3 regions of the Idiomarina sp. HB genome follow, and region 2 is predicted to be linked to each of the others. Evidence: predicted binding sites of a transcription regulator. Region 2 holds the regulator's gene; each other region holds the start of a gene.
What was found. Region 2 encodes sigma-54, which starts transcription at its own class of promoters, with help from an activator protein. Its sites were predicted from a motif close to GTTGGCACGNNNNTNGNNT; they were not measured.

Region 1 (7,777 bases), on a different contig from region 2:
GTTGCTGGTTTTTCGGGTGCATCAAAATGCCAAGTAAATACAACAGTTCCTCTGCCGTACCCGCGCCACCCGGGAAAATCACAATTCCGTGGGCGCAGCGCACGAAAGCTTCCAAACGTTTTTCAATATCAGGCAGAATAACCAGCTCATTGACAATAGGGTTAGGTGGCTCTGCTGCAATAATTCCGGGTTCTGTAAGACCTAAGTAACGGCCACTGCTAATGCGCTGTTTAGCGTGTCCGATAGTAGCGCCTTTCATTGGACCCTTCATTGCTCCAGGGCCACACCCTGTGCAGATGTTGAGGCCTCGTAAACCGAGTTGATAACCCACTTCTTTGGTGTATTTATACTCGCCTTCATTAATGGAGTGGCCTCCCCAGCAAACTACCATGTCCGGCTCTTGCATCGCCTGAATGGTGCGGGCGTTGCGTAAAATATCGAATACCACATGGGTGAGGGTAGCGCTATCAGCGTCTTTAAGTTCTTCTTCCGAGTAACGGTCTCCGGTAAAAAGAATGTCACGTAATACAGACTCGAGTAGTTCACGTATTCCGACAATCAGTTCGCCGTCAACAAAGGCTTCGGCAGGTGGTTCTATAAGTTCAATTTTAATGCCGCGCTCTTTGCGAATAATATTAACTGCGAAGTCTTTGTATTTATCGTAGATTTCAGCACTGCTGTCGGTGTTACTACCGGCATTTAAAACCGCAAGACAGCAGTTACGGAATAATTTATAAAGTTGGCTGTTTGAGGACTGCTTTAAACGCTCTATTTCGAGCTGTGACAAAAGAGACATACTGCCTCTTGGAGAAATGCTTGCTCTCATTATGTTTTCATACTCCTGTAAAAACGATGACTCGGCGTCATCCTTGTGCCGGCGTTGGTCGTGCGTCTAGTTTCTATTTCGCTTTCATGACCTTATTGCGCCCGCTATTTTTTGCATCATATAGAGCTTTATCTGCTCTTTCGAAAACCGCTAATGGCGTATCTTCGTTGTATTGACACTTCGCTATTCCTGCTGAAATAGTAATACGAATGTCTTCACTTTTAAATTTAAACGGAATAGTCGCAACTTTTCCCCGTGCATTTTCGATGTGCTGATAAGCTTCCCGATCATCCGAACAGAATATAATAGCAAACTCTTCGCCACCGTAGCGACAGACAAAACCAGACTCTTTGAGTGCCTTGCTGAGGGTTCCTGCAATAACTTGCAGAGTTTTATCGCCGGCAATATGACCGAAGTTATCGTTAATATTTTTAAAGTGGTCGACGTCTATTACCGCGATAGTAAGCTGTGTCTCACCTTTTACCCAACGCTCAAACTCGAGGTTTAGGCGTTCCTCAAAAGCCGACCGGTTGGGTAACTTGGTCAGATTATCCTGTAAGCTACGAAACTGCTGTTTTGCTAATTCTTTTTTATAGTACTCGACCTGAGCTTCGGTATCCCTTAGCTGCTGCTTTATTTCCAGCGTGTTGCTGTTAAAGTTTTCACGCTCTTCATCATGCAACTTCAAGTGTTGATTCAGTGTTTCACTTAATGTCTGTAATTGTTTGCCAACGGACTCTTTTAAGTCATAAAGCTCACAGGCATCGGTGACACATGCACTGATCTCTGAGACGCCATTTTTCAGTTTTTGATTCAGATGAACGCGCTGGTCAGCGTAGTCTGAAGAATGATTAATAGTTTTACCCAGCACACTTTGAACCGATTCCAGCGAAGCATTCAGTTGCTTTAAGAAATGCTGTGCCGACTTTCGTTCATCATTAATGTTACTGAAAACTAACCGCATGATTTTTAAAGTGATGGCGAGCAGAGTTTCACTTGTCTGCGGTTTTTGCAGGGCAACTTTCATTTGTCGCAGAGTATCGGCAGCGTTTCCTGAAAACTCAACTTCGCTTAGTAAGTCGAGCAATTGGCTCTGGTACTGACTAACTTGAGTCTCTGTCTTAACAGCAGGCTGTTGATAGGAAAGTGCCAGTAATTGGTTCATCAACGGAAGATAGTGAGAAACCGTCATTGTCGGTTGCTCAAATTCGCTGGCGACACGCTGCAGTTTAGAGCGGCTGTTATTATCGTGCGGTTTAATTGAAGCCAGCGCCTGACGGATGCTTTCGTTGGTTAGCTTTAGCTGTGTCTGCAAACGAATCGTATGCTGCGATATTGCGTCGCTAAGCTTCTGCATAATTGGCTCGAGAACGGCCGCAGAAGCATTCTGCTGCAGGTGTCCGCGCAGCTTATGCAGCAGAGTGTCCAGCTCCGTATCAACACCACTTAACGCTAAGCAAAGATCATTCACAAAATTTGAGTATCTTTGTGAGTCACGTAAATAGTCATCTTCTAATTGCTTACGAGACTGGATGCTCTGTTGCAACTTTTTGCTAAGATGCTGAATCTTTTCTTGTGGTGTTTCAGGTACTGCCAATGCTCACCTACCCAATACTGAATGCAATAGCTATGATACGAAAATTATTATTATAAAGTCTAACCTATCTGAATTTATTTACTATTGGTGAATTGTGGTAGTCTTTGCAAAAACAGACTAACAAAAAACTCGAAATTAACGGAGACTGACTGTGCGTAAGAGCTTATTGGCTGTTGGTGTTATGTTAGCCCCTTCAGTAGTATTGGCAAATACCGATTATAAAATTGACCTGACGCAACCAGAACACCATAAAGGTGAAGTTTCAATTACTTTTCCGGCCAGCGAAGAAAAGTTCCTGGATATAAAAATGCCAGCCTGGAGAACAGGTTATTACCGAATTTTAAACTTGGCGAATGGCGTGCGCGACTTCGAAGTGCGCAGCAATGGTGAAGAACTGCGTTGGGAAAAAGTTGATAAAAGTACCTGGCGCATATACCTGCCAGAGCAAAGCGGTGAGGTTACCGTTGATTACGAAATCTATGCGAATCAGTTGGGGCGTCGTAGTCGCCATATAGACGACACTCACGCTTATTTGGATGCATCTGCCGTCTTTATGTATGCTGACGCGTGGCGCAATGAACCAATTTCAGTTTCTCTTGACGTTCCTGAGAACTGGAAAAGCTACTCGGGAATGAAGCGCCAGGGAGATCATCAGTTTACTGCTCAGAATTGGGATGTATTTGTTGACTCCCCAATAGAGACTGGTATTAACACACACTATGCATTTACTCAGGATGAACGGAACTATGAAGTGGTGTTCTGGGGTGAAGGAAATTACGATGCTGAAAAGACGGTTTCGGATTTAAAAAAGCTGGTGGGAACTGGTGATTCTATATGGAGTGATTATCCGTTCGAGCGTTATGTGTTCATGATCCACGCAACAACTGGTGCCGGTGGCGCAACGGAACACAAGAACTCCACGGTTATTCAGCGACCACGTTATAGCTTTGCCAGCCGCGATGACTACCTGTCTTTTATGTCGACAGCATCGCATGAGTTTGTTCACACCTGGAACGTAAAAGCATACCGCCCCAGTGGTTTAGTTCCTTATGACTATCAAAAAGAAAACTACACAGATTTATTTTGGATAGCAGAAGGCTCCACCAGTTATTTCCAGAATCATCTGTTGTTACACGCAGGCATTATGGAACCGTCAGAATACTTTGAACGTGTGGCCACAAGTATTGATCGGCACAAAGCGAAACCGGGGCGTGAAGAGATGTCGGTAGCTGAGGCGTCATTTGAAGCATGGATAGACCAATACGGTGACAGGGCTCATAACGATTCAGTTAATATTTATTCAGAGGGGGCGCTGGTTTCCTGGATGCTGGACAGTGAACTTCTGGAAACAACTGAAGGTGAAGTGAGTTACCGCGATGTTCATAATGAACTCTATCAGCGCTTTGATGCTGACCATGAAGGTTTTACTGCCGCGGATGTATTAACCATTCTAAAAGAGCTGACAGGCCGCTCCTGGCAGAACTGGTGGCAGAATAATGTTGAAACGCCTGCCGATATTCCGTTTGAAACCATGTTGGAACGAGTTGGTTTGGAACTGGTTTATGAGAAAGATGACGAGCCAGAAGTGTGGGCAGGCTGGAATGCTAATGACACAAGCGGCGGTATGGAACTGACTCGTGTTAGTAAAGGAAGCCCCGCGTGGGAAGCTGGCTTTACCCCCGGTGACGTTATTGTCGCCTTTGACGGACACAAAGTGGTTGATGGTCGTTTCAGCGATGCTTTTAAAGAGTATGAGGCAGGAGATTCTATAACCGTTACGTTTTTCCGTCGTGACCAGTTGCATGAAAAAACCTTGAGCGTAAAAGCAAAACCCGCCACAGATGCGAAAATTGAGCCTGTGGATGAGCCAACGGCTGAGCAACAGGCCCGGTTTCTTCAATGGTTACAAATTCCTCATCCTAATGCCTAAGGTTTTATTGTCGAGCCATGCGCTGCATCTGCAGCGCTGGTTCGAAGTCCGAACGAAATGGGTTTATGTCGAGGCCTCCGCGGCGAGTATAGCGGGCATAAACCGTCAGTTTTTTCATCCCCAGCGCCTTTAAGTCCTGATAAATACGTTCAACGCATTGTTCGTGGAATTCATTGTGGCGCCTGAATGAGACCAAATACGCCAATAATGACGCATGATCCAACTTGGGCCCCTGGTAATGAATATAGACGGATCCCCAGTCGGGTTGGTTCGTGATAAGACAGTTAGACTTCAACAGGTGACTGTGTAGCTTCTCTTCTGTCTCATTATGCTCCGTTATTAATAATGACGGCTGGTAGTCATATTGCGAAATTGTGATGTCCTGCTTATCAATACAAAGACCGGGAAAGGTTGCAATGGATTCACCTTCTAGCTCAGACAACGGCTTTAAGGTAACACTGACCCTGGCTCCGGCACATGCAGATAAGTCCTTTTCCATAACTACCTGAACCTCTTGCCAGGAGCCAAAATGAGAGTCATTGAAACTGTTTAAATAAAGCTTAAAGGACTTTGATTCAATGAGATTCGGACTTTCCGCAGGCACTTCAAAGTAACCGACAGCGACTTGTGGCAAGCCATTTGAGTTCAGCCAGGATATTTCGTAGCCAGTCCATAAGTCGACACCGGAAAAAGGCAGCTTACCAACAAGACCAATGGGCTCACGATTCAGCGAGCGGGGGACAGGTTGTAGCTGCTTCGGGTCATATTCACTCGGGTAGTCTGTGCTTTGCCCCAGCGATAAGTGGTCGAGTGCGTGCTTCTTTGGCATTTAAGTCGCTCCGTAAGTACAATGCCCTTATTGTAAATTTTCTTAGGTGTAAGTGCCAGATGAAGACGTTAGAAGAAACTATCGATGCCTTAATGGAGCGTTATCAAAATCAGGTTCCTGTCCGTTATACGGAGTATGTAGAAGAGTGGAGCAGTCCAATATATGGTGAGGTTATTGATGACGATACGGTTGAATGGACACCGTCTTTACAAGCTAAGCCTCTGGCTTTTGATGAGCTGGAAAAAGCCTTAGAAACAACCTTCCATGACAGCATTAAAGCGCTATTTGGGCGCTGGTATGCGGGCGACCTGGCGCTTTCTTATCAGGGACATCCGATACATTTATTACAGATCCAAAGTGAAGAAGATGGTGAGCGGTTGTTGGCAAATATAACCGGACATATTTTAATGAAACGCCGGTTAAAACAGCCAGAAACGGTGTTTATTGGGTTAGGAGTAGATAACGAAGACTTATTGTTGTCGATAGATAACCACAGCGGTGCTATTGGACTTGAATGGGTGGGGAAGGAACAGCATGAAGTCCTTGCCGACTCTTTGTCTGGGTGGCTCAATGAATGCGAGCCTAAAATTAGTGAAAATAACGATTAATTAGCAAATTAGCAAAACCTGAAAAATATAAAGCGCAATAAAAACATAGAGTTACGTTTTGGCCTGAAGCTTGCTTGAAATGAGCTGCTGAAAATATATTGAAGCAAACTTATTAATAAAATAATCAGGAGAATATGAAGCATGCTGAAAAGATCTTTATTGGCTGTTGCGTTGCTAAGCGCGTTAACTTTATCCGGTTGTGTTGTTGTAAAAGAGTCGAGTTACGATGGTAGTAGCGAAAAATATGAAGGGCAGCAGTCAGAGCAAAGAAACCGCTCTTCGATTGCGGCATTACCACCCTCGCTTTCGGTTAGCGAAGCCTTGAGCCGATTAGGAACTCCCGATTTTAATGACTCCTGGGAATCTGAACAACATCGATATCAGGTTTTGTATTATCGCACACACAGAAAGCATGCTGATGGTATGACGACCCGTGATGAATGCACAGCTATTGTGTTCATTGACGGTACCCTGGCAGGTACCGGAGAAATGGCTCTCGACAGGATCCCGAAAAATGGTTAACTTGGTGTTATAAAAAACTAACCAGTGGTTGTTATGCAAGGCTTAACCGAAAAAACAGAAAGTGAAATCGATAAGGCAAGTGAGAACAGCAGCGAGCATATTCAGGGAGAGCTTGTCTATCTTGTTGCCGAAGATCTTAAATTAGCGGCTTCGCTTTTGTTTCAGACTTACTATGACGATGAATTGTTGCAAAAGATTTTTCGGGCCGATAAGCCGGATTACGAAAAGCGTCTACGAGCCGCAATTCGTGAAGATCTGAATGCGTTTTGGGAAAGTGGACAACCCATTATTGGTATCCGTGACGGCGGCACACTATTAGGTGTCGCCTGTCTCACCCGTCCTGGTAAGAGCTTTGGTCCTGGCCGTTTTTGGCATTGGCGCATTAGTATGCTGCTGACTGCAGGTTTTTTAAGTACCCGACAGGTGCTTGAAAAAGAACGTCTTATTCAGCAAGCGATGCCCGATGTTCCCTACCATATGTTAGCTTTTATTGCCGTAGCGCCGCAGTATCAATCTCAAGGGGTAGGGCATTTATTGGTTGAGGCTGCTAAAACGGTATTTGAAGAAGATCCTGAATCGCAGGGCATTGCAGTCTACGTCACCCGCTCTGATTATCAGGCATTTTTCAAGAAGCGCGGTTACCGTTTGCAGGCCCAGATAGAAGTTGAAAAGCTACCCGGTGAAGTACTCTTTTACCCTAGGCAAGAAGATTAAAGCTAATGAGTTATTCCAGTTTTAAAGAGTTTTACCCTTACTACTTGCAAGAGCACTCTGACAAGCGTTGTCGGATCCTACATTATATTGGCAGCACCCTGGTGTTGGCTGTGTTAGTTTACGCTTTGGTTAGCGCTAACTATTGGTGGTTGCTGGCTTTGCCGGTTATTGGTTATGGATTTGCCTGGCTGGGTCACTTTGTGTTTGAGAAGAATAAGCCAGCCACTTTTCAGTATCCTTTATATAGCTTACTGGGTGACTGGGTTATGTATAAAGATGCCTGGGTTAAATTATTGACCGGGAATTCGAAACGGCGGTAATTCAACACCAACTAAGCGCTGGTTATGAAGAGTCAGTTCTCCTTCATAACGAGTTTCTCCGTCGCTGCTAAACCCCATTTTAAATGTACTTCGCCAGCCCGGTTGGCTTCCTTTAAAAGACCATCGGGTATCCTCACGACGAATATCCAGAAACTGCAAACCTTGTTGTTTACAATAAAAAACCGCGTGTTTCTGCGCGCTTTCCGACTGCTGGCGGTGTTGCCAGAAAACCCATATTGCGGTTGCCAACCCGAGAAAAACAATAACATCAAGTAAGTTCATCAAGCGCTCCGGGTTTGCTGTTTTAATCGGTTTAAAGCTTCGCCAACGGCTTCCGACTGTTTCTGCTGTGCCAATATGGACAGAAGCAGGGGACGTATATCCGGTAAGGCAATAATATCCTGAAATAACGCATCAAACAGGGCGTTATC
Region 2 (7,777 bases):
TCTGGCGCCCTTTTGGTGATGATGCAGACGACAATAATGCCACCGCAACCCGCATGATGCGACCGGATTTCACTGCTTTTGGTCTGGAAACCCGCATTTTTGAGAGTGACGGCTTACTCGCACATAAAATCAAGTCAGAGAAGATGTCGCATTATAATCAAATAGGCTTAACCGAACTCGAGCAGCCTACGTACACTGTCTTCTCAGAACAAGGTGACGAAATTTGGGAGGTTAGCTCTGCACAAGGGACTTTCTACGATGACCAAACTCTTATTTTAGAGCGCGATGTTGAAATCCTTGCGTTAGAGCCTGATACTCGAATTAAACAAGTGTTAACCGAGTACCTGATTGTTGATTTGAAAAATCAATCAATGAGTACCGAACACCCGGTGAGCATTCACGGACCCCGGCTATTAATTCGTGGTAACGGAATGAGTGCTGACCTGAAAGCTGAACGAATGGAGCTAAAAAGACATGTTAAAACGATTTTCCAGCCTGCTGAGTAGTTTTACTCTTATTGCCTTAGTGCCTTGTGCAGTTATGGCTCAGGGTAAGTCCGACTTTAGTCAGCCTATGGAGGTAGAGTCGAGCCAGGAAGAGCTGGACATTAAAAACAACCGGCTAGTTTTAACGGACAATGTCATTATTCGTCAGGGATCGTTATTAATCAGAGCAGACAGACTTGAAGCCTCGGCCAGCGAGAATGCAGAACAAGCCGATACTTTTGTTGCAGAAGGCACTCCTGCTACTTACAGCCAGACTCTGGATGATGGCAATAAGATAAACGCAGAGGCCAACAAAATTACCTATTTTCAATCGGAACAGCGCCTGGAGCTTAGCGGAAAAGCCCGTATTTCTCAGGGTAGCAGCAGTTCCAGTGGTGATCTCATCACCTATGATTTAGACAAACAAACCATAACCGCGACCAGTTCCGGTGAAGAAGACAGTCGCGTCATCACCATTTTTACGCCAAAGGCAAAAACTGACTCCAACGAGAAAAATAACGAGAACCCTTAATATGGCAACCTTACGAGTTAAACACTTAGCCAAAAGCTATAAAAGTCGCCAGGTTGTTAAAGACGTTAGCCTGGAGGTGAGTCAGGGACAGGTTATTGGGTTACTAGGGCCTAATGGAGCCGGTAAAACAACCACCTTTTATATGATTGTCGGACTGGTTAACAGCGATAAAGGCCAGATTTTACTGGATGATAACGACCTCACTTTACTGCCAATGCATGAGCGGGCACGCAGAGGTATTGGTTACCTGCCACAGGAAGCTTCTATTTTCAGAAAGCTAACGGTACGTGACAACCTAATGGCCATTTTAGAAACCCGCAAAGCGTTATCAGACAACGACAGAGAAGAACAGCTCGATGCCTTACTCGAAGAGTTTAATATTGGGCACATTGCCAACAGCCAAGGAATGAGTCTGTCAGGCGGTGAGCGCCGACGGGTTGAAATAGCCAGGGCCCTGGCAGCAGAGCCCACTTTTATTCTTTTAGATGAGCCTTTCGCTGGTGTCGACCCCATATCCGTCATTGATATCAAAAAAATCATTGAGCATTTAAAGCAACGCGGTATTGGCGTATTGATTACCGACCATAATGTTCGTGAAACCCTATCGGTTTGTGAACACGCCTATATCGTTAGTCATGGCGAACTTATTGCCAGTGGGGATGCAGAAAGTATATTATCGAATCAACAGGTTAAAGACGTTTACCTCGGTGAGCAGTTCACCTTATAACGTGAAACCGGGACAGTCATTATGAAGCAAAGTCTGCAGCTAAAAATTGGTCAGCATCTGACCATGACGCCACAACTTCAACAGGCCATTCGCCTGCTGCAGCTTTCCTCACTCGATCTTCAGGCTGAAATTCAGGATGCACTGGACAGTAATCCTCTATTAGAAGTTGAAGGCGATGCCAGCAACGAAGCTGACAACTCCGAAACCCGAAATATCGAAGAGCGGGATGACAGTCAGCGAGAAACCTCGGACGTTATAAAAACTCAGGAAATGCCGGACGAGTTACCGGTAGACAGCAGTTGGGATGACACCTACTCCAGCCAGACACCGGTTAATGGGGCCGCGTCCTCTGGTAAGTCTTTTGACGGTGACTTTGAAGTTTACCAGGGCTCGACCAGTGAGTCGTTGCAAGATCACTTACTTTGGCAAATGCAGCTTTCCCACTTTTCTGACGAAGACACGGCCATAGCTGAAGCCATTATCGAAGCTATAGACGACAACGGCTATCTAATGGTCGATGTTGATGAAATTATTGAAGCGGTGCGCCTGCCAGAGGTAGAAGCAGAAGAAGTTTGCATGGTGCTTAAACGCATTCAGCATTTCGACCCAATAGGAGTTGGAGCGCGTAGCGTCAGCGAATGTCTTGCCATTCAGTTGCGACAGTTAAATGACGACACTGAATACAAAGAGGTTGCTCTATGCTTAGTGACGGAACATATGGATTTACTGGGCAGCCGGGATTTTCGCACCATTCAGCGTAAGTTAAAGCTCTCGGAAGACGACTTGCGTCAAACCATGCGCTTGATTCAGCAGTTGCATCCCCACCCGGGTGAGCAAGTTGCACAACAACCCGTTGAATATGTCATTCCGGATGTTGCTGTGGCAAAAAAAAATGGGCGTTGGATGGTCGAATTGAACCCCGACAGCGTACCTAAATTAAAGGTCAATGAAGAATACGCGGCCTTGAGTAAAGCAGCTAAGTCAGTAGCCGACAGCCAGTACATAAAAAACCACACGCAGGAAGCGCGTTGGTTTATAAAAAGCCTGGAAAGTCGCAATGACACGTTGCTAAAAGTTGCCAACTGCATAGTGCAACGCCAACAGGGCTTTTTTGAGCATGGCGAAGAAGCCATGAAGCCTATGGTTTTAAACGATGTCGCCGAAGCAGTGGATATGCACGAAAGCACCATTTCGCGGGTGACAACACAGAAATACTTACACTGTCCGCGGGGCGTGTTTGAGTTAAAATACTTTTTCTCAAGTCATGTCAGTACTGAGGGCGGTGGTGAGTGTTCAAGCACTGCAATACGTGCTTTAATTAAGAAGATGGTCGCTGCAGAAAACCGCAGTAAACCGTTAAGTGACAGCAAAATTGCTGAACTGATAGCTGAACAAGGTATCCAAGTAGCAAGGAGGACAATTGCGAAGTATCGGGAATCGTTAAACATTCCATCATCGAGCCAACGCAAAAGTCTTTTGTAACTTTGTTAACTGCAAGAAGGAAGACGTTATGCAAATTAATTTGACCGGTCACCACATCGATATTACCGAAGCTTTACGTGACTACGTAGACACAAAATTTGCCAAGCTGGAACGACATTTTGACCACATTACTAATGTTCACGTCATCCTAAATGTTGAAAAAACGATTCAAAAAGCGGAAGCTACGCTGCACGTGAATGGCGGTGAAATTTTTGCCGACGCAAAACACGACGATATGTACGCGGCCATCGACGGTTTAATCAATAAGCTGGACCGTCAGGTGATTAAACACAAAGAAAAAATGAAACAACATTAATCCATGCAACTGAGTGAATTGTTAAGCCCCGACTGCACCAAGTGTGCAGTCGAGGGCGCAAGTAAAAAAAGACTGCTTGAAACCATTAGTCAAATCGTAGCTCCTAAGTTGTCCGGCATTACCCGCCATGACATTTTTGAGAGCCTATTGAACCGTGAGCGTTTGGGCAGTACGGGAATTGGCTTAGGTATCGCAATTCCTCATGGCCGATTACCCAATGCTAACCACCCGGTTGCGGTATTACTCACGCTAGATGAGCCGATTGAGTTTGACTCTATCGACAACCAACCCGTCGATATTATATTCGCGCTTCTGGTACCAGAATCCGAACACGAAAACCATCTGCAGACTTTAGCTTCTGTCGCTCGCCGTATGAATGACAAAGACTGCACACGTGCATTACGCCAGGCTGACTCCGACAAAGACTTATACCAATTATTTATTGGCGAAGGTGAGCAGTCGCCATGCAACTGATCATTGTTAGTGGTCGTTCCGGTTCAGGTAAAACCATCGCGTTGCGGGTCCTTGAGGATTTAGGTTTTTACTGCGTTGATAATTTACCCATTAGCCTGCTACCCACGTTAGTCCATGCTGTTATCGAGCAATACCAGAAAATTGCCATTAGCATTGATGTTCGTAACTTACCCGAGCACTCCGAAGAACTGCTGGACTCACTCAACTTTTTGCCTAAAGGCGTAGAGCCCGAAATTCTGTTCATTGATGCAGACGACAACACCTTATTAAAACGTTTCGGTGAAACCCGGCGACTACACCCGCTCTCGCAAAAAGAACTGCCTTTACTGGAAGCGCTGCAAACCGAGCATAAGATGCTTGAGCCTATTATGGAGCGTGCCACCTGGCGTCTCGACAGTAGCGACTTGTCACTGCACCAGCTGAGCGAACAGGTTACTGAGCGTGTGCTTGGCCGCGCAGATAAAAAACTCATTATTGTTTTTCAGTCATTTGGCTTTAAATATGGCTTACCCAAAGATGCCGACTTTGTTTTTGACGCACGAATTTTACCGAACCCACACTGGCAACCTGAGCTAAAGTTGTTAACGGGGTTGGATACCGATGTACAACTCTTCTTCCGCCAACAACCTTTAGTCACTAAGTTTATCTATCAGCTGGAAAACTTTCTCGACACCTGGTTACCGCATTTTCAGCGCAGCAACCGAAGTTATCTGACTATTGCCACCGGCTGCACTGGTGGTCAGCACCGTTCAGTTTATATCTCTCAGCAGCTAGCCGAGCGCTTTGAACAAAAAGACCTAAAGGTTCAGGTCAGACACCGGGAGTTAAAGCAAAATGGATAAAGTTTGCAGAGACCTGATTATTCGCAATAAACTGGGTCTGCATGCTCGCGCCGCAACCAAGTTGGCTCAATTAACACAAGAATTTGATTCAACCATAACGGTGCGACAAGGCGAACAATGCGTGAATGCCGCCAGTGTAATGTGTCTCATGCTACTGGCCAGTCAACAGGGCAAATCTGTTGAAGTGTGTGCTGAAGGAAAAGATGCACAAGCGGCGCTGGATGCTGTTAGTACGTTATTTGAAGATCGCTTCGAGGAAGACGAATAAACATGATTGCGGAACTGTCCGACAAAGAATATGCCATGCAGCGCATCCAGGAGGTTAACTCCGCGCTGTCCGATGGCATGTTCGTTGCTGCCCGCCGTATGCTGCATAATATGCCGGCATGTGACGTGGCACTGTTGTTGGAGTCTTCACCACCGAAAAGCCGTTCCATTGTCTGGAAACTGGTCGATGTTGAAGAACACGGTGAAATTCTTGAAGAACTGAACGAAGAAGTTCAGAAAGACATTATTCGCCAAATGGCACCGGAGAACCTTGCCGCTGCCACCGAAGGCATGGACACCGATGACCTGGCCTACGTTTTGCGTGGCTTACCTGAGCCAGTCTATCAGGAAGTTCTGAAGTCCATGGACGAGAGCGACCGTGAACGTGCGGAAACAGCGCTCTCATACGCCGAAGACAGCGCTGGTGGTATCATGAACACCGATACTATTACCCTGCGCTCAGACGTCACCATAGACGTTGTCCTGCGTTACTTGCGTCTTAAAGGCGAACTGCCCGAAGCGACAGACAAACTCTATGTTGTCGACCGCAATGAAAAAGTCACCGGTGAGATATCTCTGACTCAACTACTGACCGTTGACCCGAGCCGCCGTATTGATGAGATTATGTCGTCTGACATTACGACCATACCCGTCGATATGGAAGAAACCGAGGTCGCGAAGCTATTCGAACGCCATGACTGGGTATCCGCGCCGGTTGTCGACAGTGACCAGCAGCTTGTCGGTCGTATTACCATCGATGACGTGGTCGATATTATTCGCGAAGAAGCCCAGCACTCTATGTTGAGTATGGCGGGTCTGGAAGATGACGAAGATACCTTCGCCCCCGTATTAAAAAGTACCCGACGCCGGACAGTCTGGCTGGCGGTGAACTTAGTTACGGCGTTACTCGCCGCTATGGTCAGTTCCTTATTTGAAGATATTTTAGCGCAAATGGCGGTACTGGCTATTCTGAACACCATTGTGCCCAGTATGGGTGGTATCGCTGGTAGTCAGACACTGACGCTGGTGATACGAGGTATGGCTCTGGGCCATATAGGAACCAGTAACTCCCGATGGCTTATCGGTAAAGAGTTGGCTATTGGTTTCTTAAACGGCATTATTTGGTCGGTGCTGATTGCGGCTGTCGTCGCGCTGTGGAAGCAAGACTGGTTAGTCGGTGGGATTATCGCCTTTGCAATGATGATGAACCTGGTAGCTGCCGCGTTGGCCGGTGCGACCATACCACTTGTTCTTAAGCGCTTTAATATTGATCCGGCTCTGGCGGGCGGGGTTATCCTCACAACCGTGACTGACGTTGTCGGTATCTTTGCCTTCCTTGGCTCAGCAACCTTATTACTGTCTTAAATCTTTTTAGTTTAATTACCGGCAACACTCATTTGCTCTAACAACACAGAGCCGGTATGCAGCGCATGGCGCTCATCGGTGTCATTACCTATGGCAACAATGTTCGCCAGCATGTCTTTTAAGTTACCGGCAATAGTTACTTCTTCTACCGGATATTGAATTTCTCCGTTTTCAACCCAGAAGCCGGCGGCGCCACGTGAGTAGTCACCGTTGACCATATTCACGCCCTGGCCCATTAGCTCAGTTACCAGCAAACCAGTACCCATTTTCTTGCACAATTGTGCTAAAGAATTATCCTGCTGTGTAACTCGCCAATTGTGAATACCTCCAGCGTGCCCGGTTGGCTGCATACCCAATTTACGCGCGGCGTAACTGGCTAACAGGTAAGTCTGCAAAACACCGTCGGTAATAATATTCTGCTCTTTTGTCGCCAGACCTTCTGCATCGAATGGCGAGCTCGCCAGGCCACCAATAATGTGTGGTTTTTCCTGAATATTAAGCCACTCGGGCAGTACCTGTTTACCGAGCTGATCAAGCAGGAAGCTGGATTTACGATACAAATTGCCACCGCTGATTGCGCTCACCAAGTGTCCGAACAAACTTCCGGCAATGTCTGCCCGGAAAATGACCGGCACTTTAGCGGTTGGTACTTTGCGTGCACCTAAGCGGGACAAGGTTTCTGCAGCGGCTTCTTCGGCAACGCTTTCGGCAGATTTAAGTTCCTGCATCTTACGCGCAACAGAATAACTCATGTCTCTCTGCATTTTGTCGCCCTCTTTGGCGATTAAAACGCAACTGAGGTTATGCCGGGACTGTAAATAGCCACCGATAAAACCATGACTATTACCGTAAACCCGAAAGCCGGTATGGCTGCCGTAATGCGCGCCGTCTGAATTAACAATGCGCTCATCCAGATTCAAAGCATGTTTCTCACAAGCCAGAGCCTGCTTTATAGCGTACTCAGCACTTTGATCACCCGGGTGGCACAAGTCCAGATCGGGCACATCGGTAGCCATTAATTCTGCCGGAGCCAAGCCATTGTATGGATCCGGAGAAGTGAACCGAGCAATATCACAGGCTTTATCAACTGCCGCACTAATTGCTTGCTCAGACAGGTCAGTGGTTGATGCCGAACCTTTCTGGTGTCCACGGTAAACGCTAATACCCAGCGCACCGTCCTGATTAAACTCTACGGTTTCAACTTCTCCCAGGCGTGTGCCCACTGAAATACCTGAACTGTGGCTTATTGAGCACTCGGCAGAACTGACACCTTTGGCCTCAGCCAGA
Region 3 (7,777 bases), on a different contig from region 2:
AGGTTTGCAACAAGGTTCCGCCAGTCAAACTATCGGCACTGCCAACAGAAGACACGGTGACATCAATTTTTTGACCGGGTTTTGCGAAGGCAGGCAGATCCGCATGTACGGCAACAGCCGCCACATTATCAATTTTGGGTCGTTCATTAGCGGGAATATTAATGCCGAAATTACCCAGCATGGTGCGGAATGTCTGATCGGTAAACGGCGTCTGTTCACCCGTTCCCGGTAAACCGACTACCAGACCATAACCAATAAGTTGGTTGTCACGAATGCCCTGAACCGACGCAATATCTTTTATGCGTGAAGCCTGTACCGGAGCAACCAGCATTGACATCAGGCTGACCGAAAGTGCAATGAATTTAACCGTTCTCATGCCTTACTCCTTAGAATGGCCATACTGGGCTGTTGAAGAACCGAGTTAACCAACCCTGCTCCTGAACTTGCGCCAGACTGCCTGTACCCGAGTACTCTATGCGCGCGTTCGCCACGCGAGTGGATGGGATCTGGTTAGCTGCAGTAATATCCTGAGGCCGGATCATACCGGTTAAACGAATGTACTCGTCACCGGTATTTATGCGCATCCACTTTTCACCCCGAACAATTAAATTACCGTTTGGCAGTACTTTTATAACCGTAACGGTAATCTCACCGTTAAGCTGATTACTCTGATCAGAGCTTCCGTCACCGCTGAAGTTTCTGGTGCCATTTACGCCTGCCGATAAAGGGTTACCGCCAACGGTAATGTCACGCCCAAACATCGTTGGTGCGCCGAGTTCTGCCGAACTCTCTTTTGAGGTTTCAGTGGTTGCCGTTTTGCTGGCCGTTGTCTGTTCCTGTAGCGTCACAGTAATAATGTCGCCTAACCGCCGCGCTTTAATATCGGAATACAGGTTGTCTGCGTAAGCGTCCTGAAATAAAGAGCCTGTTGGTACAACGGGCTGGGCACGCTCTTCCGGTAATACGGGTGCGTAATATGGGTCATTTGGCATCGGTTTATGTGGCGTTTGCGCACACCCCGCCATGACCAACGTTGTTAAAGTAAAAAGTAAAAAACGCATAGACTCACCCGCTATTTATTCAATTAAAGCTGCTGATTCACATAGCTCAACATCTGGTCTACAGAAGAAATCACTTTTGAATTCATCTCGTAACCCCGTTGGCTTTCAATCAGATTCACCAGCTCTTCAGTTACATTCACATTTGAGGTTTCCAGCGCGCCTTGAATGGTATTCCCCATTCCGTCAACACCCGGAACGGCTTCTAAAGGCGCACCACTTACGGCTGTCTCTTTATATAAATTCTGACCCATAGGTTGTAAGCCCGCCGGGTTAATAAAGTTAACCAGGTTAAGCTGCCCGACAACAACATTGTCCGGGTTGCCCGGTTGAGTAACCGTTACTTCACCTTCTTGCGAAATACTGACCGACATCGCGTCTTCAGGAATCTGGATAGCCGGCTCTATGGTATAACCGTTACCTGACGTTACCATTTCACCTTCTTCGTTCAGTGAAAACTGACCATTACGGGTATAGGAAATGTTTCCATCCGGCATCAACACCTGAAAGAAGCCTTTGCCGTCAATCATCACATCCAGTGAGTTGTCCGTTGTCTGAACATTACCCTGGGTATGTGCTTTTTGCGTTGCAACTACTTTGGTACCGGCACCAAGCATCAAACCATTAGGTAGCTCAGTGTCCTGTGCGGACTGACCGCCTGGCTGATTAATGTTTTGGTACAGCAAATCTTCGAACACCGCCCGGCTTTTCTTAAAGCCAATCGTGCTGGAGTTCGCCAGGTTGTTGGAAATGACTGAAATATCGCGTTGCTGCGCATCCAGTCCGGTTTTACTTATCCATAATGCTGGGTTCATAGTGTTTCTCCTCGGGCTACGATTAGCTCATTCTCATCAGCGATTCTGAGCGCTGTGCGTTCTCATCGGCCGTCTTCATTAATTTGACGTTCATTTCATACTGGCGCTGCAGTGCAATCATATGTGTCATTTCTTCGACACTATTGACATTGCTCCCTTCCAGAGCGCCAATTTCCAGTTTCACGTTGGCATCCGCAAAAGCCTGCTGGCCATCTTTTAGCTTAAACAGGCCATCATTACCTTTTTCTATGTTGCCGTTCGGTGGATTCACCAGCTTAATCCGGTCAACCACCTCCATAGCATCTGCCGGCGCGCCCATTGGACGAATCGACACATTCCCGTTCGAGCCTATAACCAAATTATCAATCGGCATCGGCACAAAAATAGGGCCATTGTCACCCAATACCGTCTGACCATTGGAGTTTTTCAACATGCCATCGGTGCCAACTTCCAGACTGCCATTTCGGGTGTAACGCTCATTGCCATTACCGTCGTCGACCGCAATCCAGCCCTGGTCTTTAATCGCAACATCCATGTTACGTCCGGTCGCCTGTATTGCCCCACTGGCAAAGTTTTGCCCCGGGCTTTCTGTCATAGAAAACACACGAGTCGGCAAACCTTCACCAAAGGCCTGCATTGCCCTTGCCTGTTGTAAGTCGGCTTTAAATGCCGTGGTATTGGCGTTAGCTAAGTTATTGGCGCGTACGGCAACGGAGTTCATATTCTCCTTTGCGCCGCTCATCGCTACCCATAGCATCTTGTCCATAGCTGACCTCCAGCCAAAATTTTGTCATATGCGTTTGATAATGCAGATTTCATGCCAGAAACAAAAAAAGACGCCCGAAGGCGTCTTTTTAATCGACAGATAAAAGCGATTAACGAATCTGAAGAATGGTCTGATTAATGGTGTTATTAACTTCAAGCGAACGTGAGTTTGCCTGGAAGTTACGTTGCGCTGTAATTAAGTCAACCAACTCTTTGGTCAGGTTAACGTTTGAGTTTTCAAGCGCAGAAGCTTCAATACCACCAAAAGTACCGGTATTCGCTTCACCAGAAAGCGGCTCGCCCGAGTCAATGCTCTCACGCCACTTGGTACCACCAATTTGCGTCAGGCCTTGTTCATTAGCAAAGCGAACAATGGAAACCTGACCCAGGTACTGAACATCACCATTAGAGTAAGTTGCCGCAATTAAACCTGACTTATCAATATCCACGTTCGTTAAGCGTCCAACTGTGCTGCCATCCTGATCAAGGTTAGTCACCTCAAAATCTGAAGCAAACTGAGTAGGACTGGTAGTACCCGAAAGATCCTGGAAGTTAAACTGGACCGTTTGGGCATCTGCACCGTTGTTTAAATACGGGTCGCCCGCGGCGTTATTACCTGACAAGTCAATTGAACCGGGATCAAACGTCGTTTGTCCGGCTGGAACATCCGGCTCACCGTTTCCTAAAAAGGTTAGGCGTAACCCTGAGTTGCCATTAATTGAGGTATCAGGGGATGCTACCGCTGTTCCCGTCGGAGCTAAGTCGATTTCATCACCATCAAAAGTGGCGTAAACGTCCCATTGGTTATTATCCCGCTTCACATAGTAAGTCGATAATGTATGTGACTCACCTAATGAATCATAGATAGTTGCAGAAGTAGAGCTGTGATACGTACTTGGTGTATCAGGATCAAATGGGTTAGCAGCGCCATCTATCGGTGAGCGACGCGCATCAACGTTAAAAGCAGTAAAGACATTATCGGTATTTTGCGGTGCACCAGCTACATCCGGAATACGAATAGGTTGAGTCGTAGCCAAAGCCACCGATGATGCGGTACCACTGTTACGGTCAACTTGGTAGCCCTGTAGATAGTTACCTTGGTTATCAACGATGAACTTGTCATCGTTTAACTTAAAAGCACCTGAACGGGTATAAGTCATATCACGCGAACCAAGGCCATCGGTAGTCGCAAAAAAGCCGTTACCTGAAATAGCCATATCCAACGAGTTTTCAGTGAAGTCCAGTGTTCCCTGGCTAAACTGCTGCGCCACCGATGAGGTTAAAACACCGTCACCCACTTTTGTGTTACCTGCGTTAAAAATGCTCGTCGCATAAACGTCCGCAAACTCTGCGCGGGACTGTTTAAAGCCCGTTGTTTTCACGTTTGAAATATTATTCGCGGTCGTATCCAGATCTTTCTGCGATGCGTTGATTCCGCTGAGTGCAATATTAAATGACATAAGTCACCTCACCTGTTAGCTAATTTCAGTCACATCAGAAAGCTTGATGCCACCTAATCCTTTAAGATTCAAAACCACACCGCGATCACCGCCGGTGCTGACACTTTGCACGCGAGCGTGCATCTGTATGGGTAATTCTTCAGTCTGGCCACCGACACTGGCATTTACCGAGAAGGAATAATTTCCAGCCGGAGCTTCCGAGCCGTCAGACATTGTTCCGTCCCACTCAAACTCTTTCGTGCCTTGAGGCATATCTCCCAAATTAATGGTTTTAACCAAGGCTCCGGTTGAGTCCTTAATATTAATTTTCACATTCTGGGCTGACTGCGGGGTTGCTATCATTCCCGTAACTCCAGCGCCTGACTCAAGGTTGGCCTGGTCTGTCGGCACCAGAACTTTGCGACCAACCATAGTTGAAGCCTGTAACGCCTGATTTGAAGTCATATCATTTGCAAACTGGTCAAAACGATCCGACAAGCCACTGATACCTTCCGCCATGGTAAAGCTGGTCATCTGAGCAATCATTTGATCATTCTCAACCGGCTTAGACGGGTCTTGCATATTCAACTGCTCGGTTAACAGCTTGAAGAAGTCTTCCTGCTCGAGCTTTTGCTGTTCATCCGGATCAGCATACTCGGCACCTTCATCCTTCTTCCACTTCATGCCATCGATGTAGGAATTATTGCTTACGCCTTCCATTTGTTATCTCCTGCTTACCCTTGACCCAGACGCAATAAACGCTGTGTCATTGTTTTGGCAGTGTCCGCTACCTGCACATTTGTCTGGTAGGAACGCGAAGCCGAAATCATATTTGCCATCTCTTCCATAGTGTTAACGTTAGGCCGATAGATGTAGCCACTCTCGTCAGCCATAGGATGATTTGGAGCATATTCAATTTGTAGTGGGTCCTGGCTTTCAACGATTCCCAAAACCTTAACGCCGGCGGCCTGTCCTGCCTGAGTCTGATTAGTCAGGCTGTTACCTTTATAATCCCCTCTGGCATCCGCTAAAGCCGTTGCGAAAACCGGGTTTCTCGCTCGGTAGGTTTCATCAATACTGCTACTTACCGAGTTGGCATTGGCCAGGTTACTTGCCGTTGTGTTCAGTCTTACTGACTGCGCACTCATGGCAGAACCGGTCACATTAAAAATATTAAACAGACTCATGACTTATTATCTCCCTTGTCCGCCCAAGGCTTTCTTCACGCCACTAATACGGCCGTCGAGAAAGTTCATGGTCATTTCATATTCCAGTGCATTTTGTGCATACAAGTTTTGTTCCAACTGCACATCAACGGTATTACCGTCACCGGTATCCGGCTGTGATGGAACTCGGAACTTCTCTGTACCCTGAGGTTTTATCTCAACGCTGAAGTGTTTTTCGTGGGTGCGTGCCATTTTATGGTTTTCCATACCACGCTGCGCTTGTTGCAACGCTTGCTGGAAGTCCAGACCTTTGGCCTTGTAGCCCGGGGTGTCGGCATTGGCGATATTATTGGCAATAAGCTCCGCTCGTTGAGTACGTATACCCAGCGTGTGTTGCTGTATTCCCATAAGTTTATCCATGGAAAGTGCCATATTTTTGTCTCCACAGTGTTCGATGGTGAAGACAATGCAGGAAGCGTGCCAGTTTAATTAGAAAAGGTTTTTAGCGGGTATGCTCTGCGGCAGGCTATTTTCTTCTGTAAATAATGCCGGGCTGGCAGCGGATCATTTCAAAATCGTCGGTGAGTCCGGAAATAGACTCTGAGGCACCCAGGAAAAGATAGCCACCGGGGTTTAGTGATTGCCGAAATTGGGCAATAATTTTCCGCTTTACTTCCGGGGCAAAGTAAATAAGGACATTGCGGCAAAAAATTACGTCAAACTTACCCAACAAAGAATAGCTGTCCAATAAGTTCAGATGGCGAAAGTGAATGAATTGCTTAAGTTCATCTTTTATTTTCATAGAACCAGGCTTACTTGCGGCGTCGGTGAAAAACTTTTTACGTCGCTCTGCTGACAAGCCGCGGGCCAAAGCAAGGCTGTCATATTCTCCGATGCCACACTGCTCCAGAACCTTATTCGAAATATCCGTAGCCGTTACCTTTATTCCGGCACGCAATGCGCCGGGACTCTTCGCCTTATACTCTAAATACGTCATCGCAATAGAATACGGCTCTTGTCCTGATGAACAGGCAGCCGACCATATTTTTAAAGGTCCGGAATGATTTTTATATTCGGGGAAGATTCGATTACTCAGAATTTCGAACGGATAAGTGTCACGGAACCACAAAGTCTCATTGGTGGTCATTGCGTCAATTACCGCAGCACGTAAAGCACGTTCACTAATTTTCATTGAACGTTTTACCAGCTCAGCTAAAGAGTCGACATTAAAACGCCCCATCAAAGGGCCTAAACGACTCTTCACCAGGTAGAGTTTGCTCTCACCCAGTACAATTCCGCACTGATGCTCCAGAAATTGACGAAATTCCTGATATTCCGATAAACTTAATTCGCGATTCAACACGTTATATAAACTACTTCCATTTCGGTTTTTGTTTCGTAGCCTGACGTTCACGCCAGGTCCGATATCTCACCTGACGTAAAACGTCAGTCTACAACCGTATTAAGCCATTTTTGAACAGCGGTCGCTAGTTCATCCGGATGAAATTTTGCAATAAAATCATCGGCTCCAACTTTCTTCACCATAGCCTGATTAAAGACGCCACTCAATGATGTATGCAAAATAACGTGAACATCACGCAAATTTGGGTCAGCCTTTATTTCTGCGGTTAAGGTATACCCATCCATTACCGGCATCTCAACGTCAGAAACTAATACCGGAACATGAGGATGCACAAGCCCCCCAACCTCTTTGGACTTCTCTTTTAAATAGTCTAAAGCTTCTTTACCGTTCTTCTTAACCTCTAACGAAATTCCTAAAGACTGCAACGCTCGTTTGATCTGATTACGGGCAACTGAAGAGTCATCAGTAATTAAGATGGTTAAATCTTCTTTTGCCACGTTGATTGGCGCATTGGCAACATCGTCGCTGACGTCCATATTGGTTGGCATAATGTCAGCAAGGATTCGCTCAACATCGATAATCTCAACCAGCTCATCCTCAATTTGAGTAACGGCTGTTAAGTAAGCGCCCCTTCCTGTGCCTTTCGGCGGTGGCATGACATCTTCCCAGTTAATATTAATAATGCGGTCAACTCCACCCACCAGGAACCCCTGAATGGTTCGATTGTACTCCGCAATAATTACAAAGCGATTTTCAATACCGGTTAACTCGGGTCCACCAGTCGCCATACTTAAGTCAATAATGGAAATAGCCTGCCCCCGAATGTGCGCAACACCTCGAATAAGAGGGTTTCGCCGAGGCATAGCGGTCAGTTTAGGACAAGGCAGAACTTCACGCACCTTAAATACGTTAATGCCAAACCGCTGCCTGCCATTAAGGTTAAACATTAAAAGTTCAAGCCGGTTTTGTCCGACCATTTGTGTGCGCTGATTCACTGAATCAAGAATACTGGCCATTATTCACTCCTGTTATATGGCAGGGGACCTCTACTTCGGCACGGTACTTGCTTACATCAACAACAACCATACTGAAACCATCGAACTGCCGAACTTTTGACGTTATACCGTTTTTTTCGGCACTCGACCAGAGAACCTTAACGAATAACATCAGG

Region 1: the regulator sigma-54 is predicted to act here: its motif matches at 5,848-5,866, upstream of VBY75_RS01470 (DUF3192 domain-containing protein).
Region 3: the regulator sigma-54 is predicted to act here: its motif matches at 2,680-2,698, upstream of VBY75_RS05520 (flagellar basal body rod protein FlgF).

Annotation. Positions count from the first base shown of each region.
Region 1 covers NZ_JAYLVU010000001.1:286,115-293,891, forward strand. The annotation lists gene ppnN (nucleotide 5'-monophosphate nucleosidase PpnN) at 1-826, opposite strand, end outside; gene VBY75_RS01450 (GGDEF domain-containing protein) at 900-2,423, opposite strand; gene VBY75_RS01455 (M61 family metallopeptidase) at 2,575-4,353, shown strand; gene queF (NADPH-dependent 7-cyano-7-deazaguanine reductase QueF) at 4,358-5,182, opposite strand; gene syd (SecY-interacting protein) at 5,242-5,790, shown strand; gene VBY75_RS01470 (DUF3192 domain-containing protein) at 5,932-6,312, shown strand; gene VBY75_RS01475 (GNAT family N-acetyltransferase) at 6,346-7,026, shown strand; gene VBY75_RS01480 (DUF962 domain-containing protein) at 7,032-7,346, shown strand; gene VBY75_RS01485 (DUF3301 domain-containing protein) at 7,317-7,628, opposite strand; gene VBY75_RS01490 (DUF3549 family protein) at 7,628-7,777, opposite strand, start outside.
Region 2 covers NZ_JAYLVU010000002.1:410,760-418,536, reverse strand. The annotation lists gene lptC (LPS export ABC transporter periplasmic protein LptC) at 1-506, shown strand, start outside; gene lptA (lipopolysaccharide transport periplasmic protein LptA) at 475-1,017, shown strand; gene lptB (LPS export ABC transporter ATP-binding protein) at 1,019-1,744, shown strand; gene VBY75_RS07775 (RNA polymerase factor sigma-54) at 1,766-3,226, shown strand; gene hpf (ribosome hibernation promoting factor) at 3,255-3,542, shown strand; gene ptsN (PTS IIA-like nitrogen regulatory protein PtsN) at 3,546-4,016, shown strand; gene rapZ (RNase adapter RapZ) at 4,007-4,858, shown strand; gene VBY75_RS07755 (HPr family phosphocarrier protein) at 4,851-5,126, shown strand; gene mgtE (magnesium transporter) at 5,129-6,490, shown strand; gene pmbA (metalloprotease PmbA) at 6,502-7,777, opposite strand, start outside.
Region 3 covers NZ_JAYLVU010000001.1:1,106,997-1,114,773, forward strand. The annotation lists gene VBY75_RS05505 (flagellar basal body P-ring protein FlgI) at 1-376, opposite strand, end outside; gene flgH (flagellar basal body L-ring protein FlgH) at 387-1,061, opposite strand; gene flgG (flagellar basal-body rod protein FlgG) at 1,085-1,873, opposite strand; gene VBY75_RS05520 (flagellar basal body rod protein FlgF) at 1,896-2,639, opposite strand; gene flgE (flagellar hook protein FlgE) at 2,749-4,098, opposite strand; gene flgD (flagellar hook assembly protein FlgD) at 4,114-4,797, opposite strand; gene flgC (flagellar basal body rod protein FlgC) at 4,812-5,264, opposite strand; gene flgB (flagellar basal body rod protein FlgB) at 5,271-5,675, opposite strand; gene VBY75_RS05545 (CheR family methyltransferase) at 5,770-6,606, opposite strand; gene VBY75_RS05550 (chemotaxis protein CheV) at 6,690-7,622, opposite strand.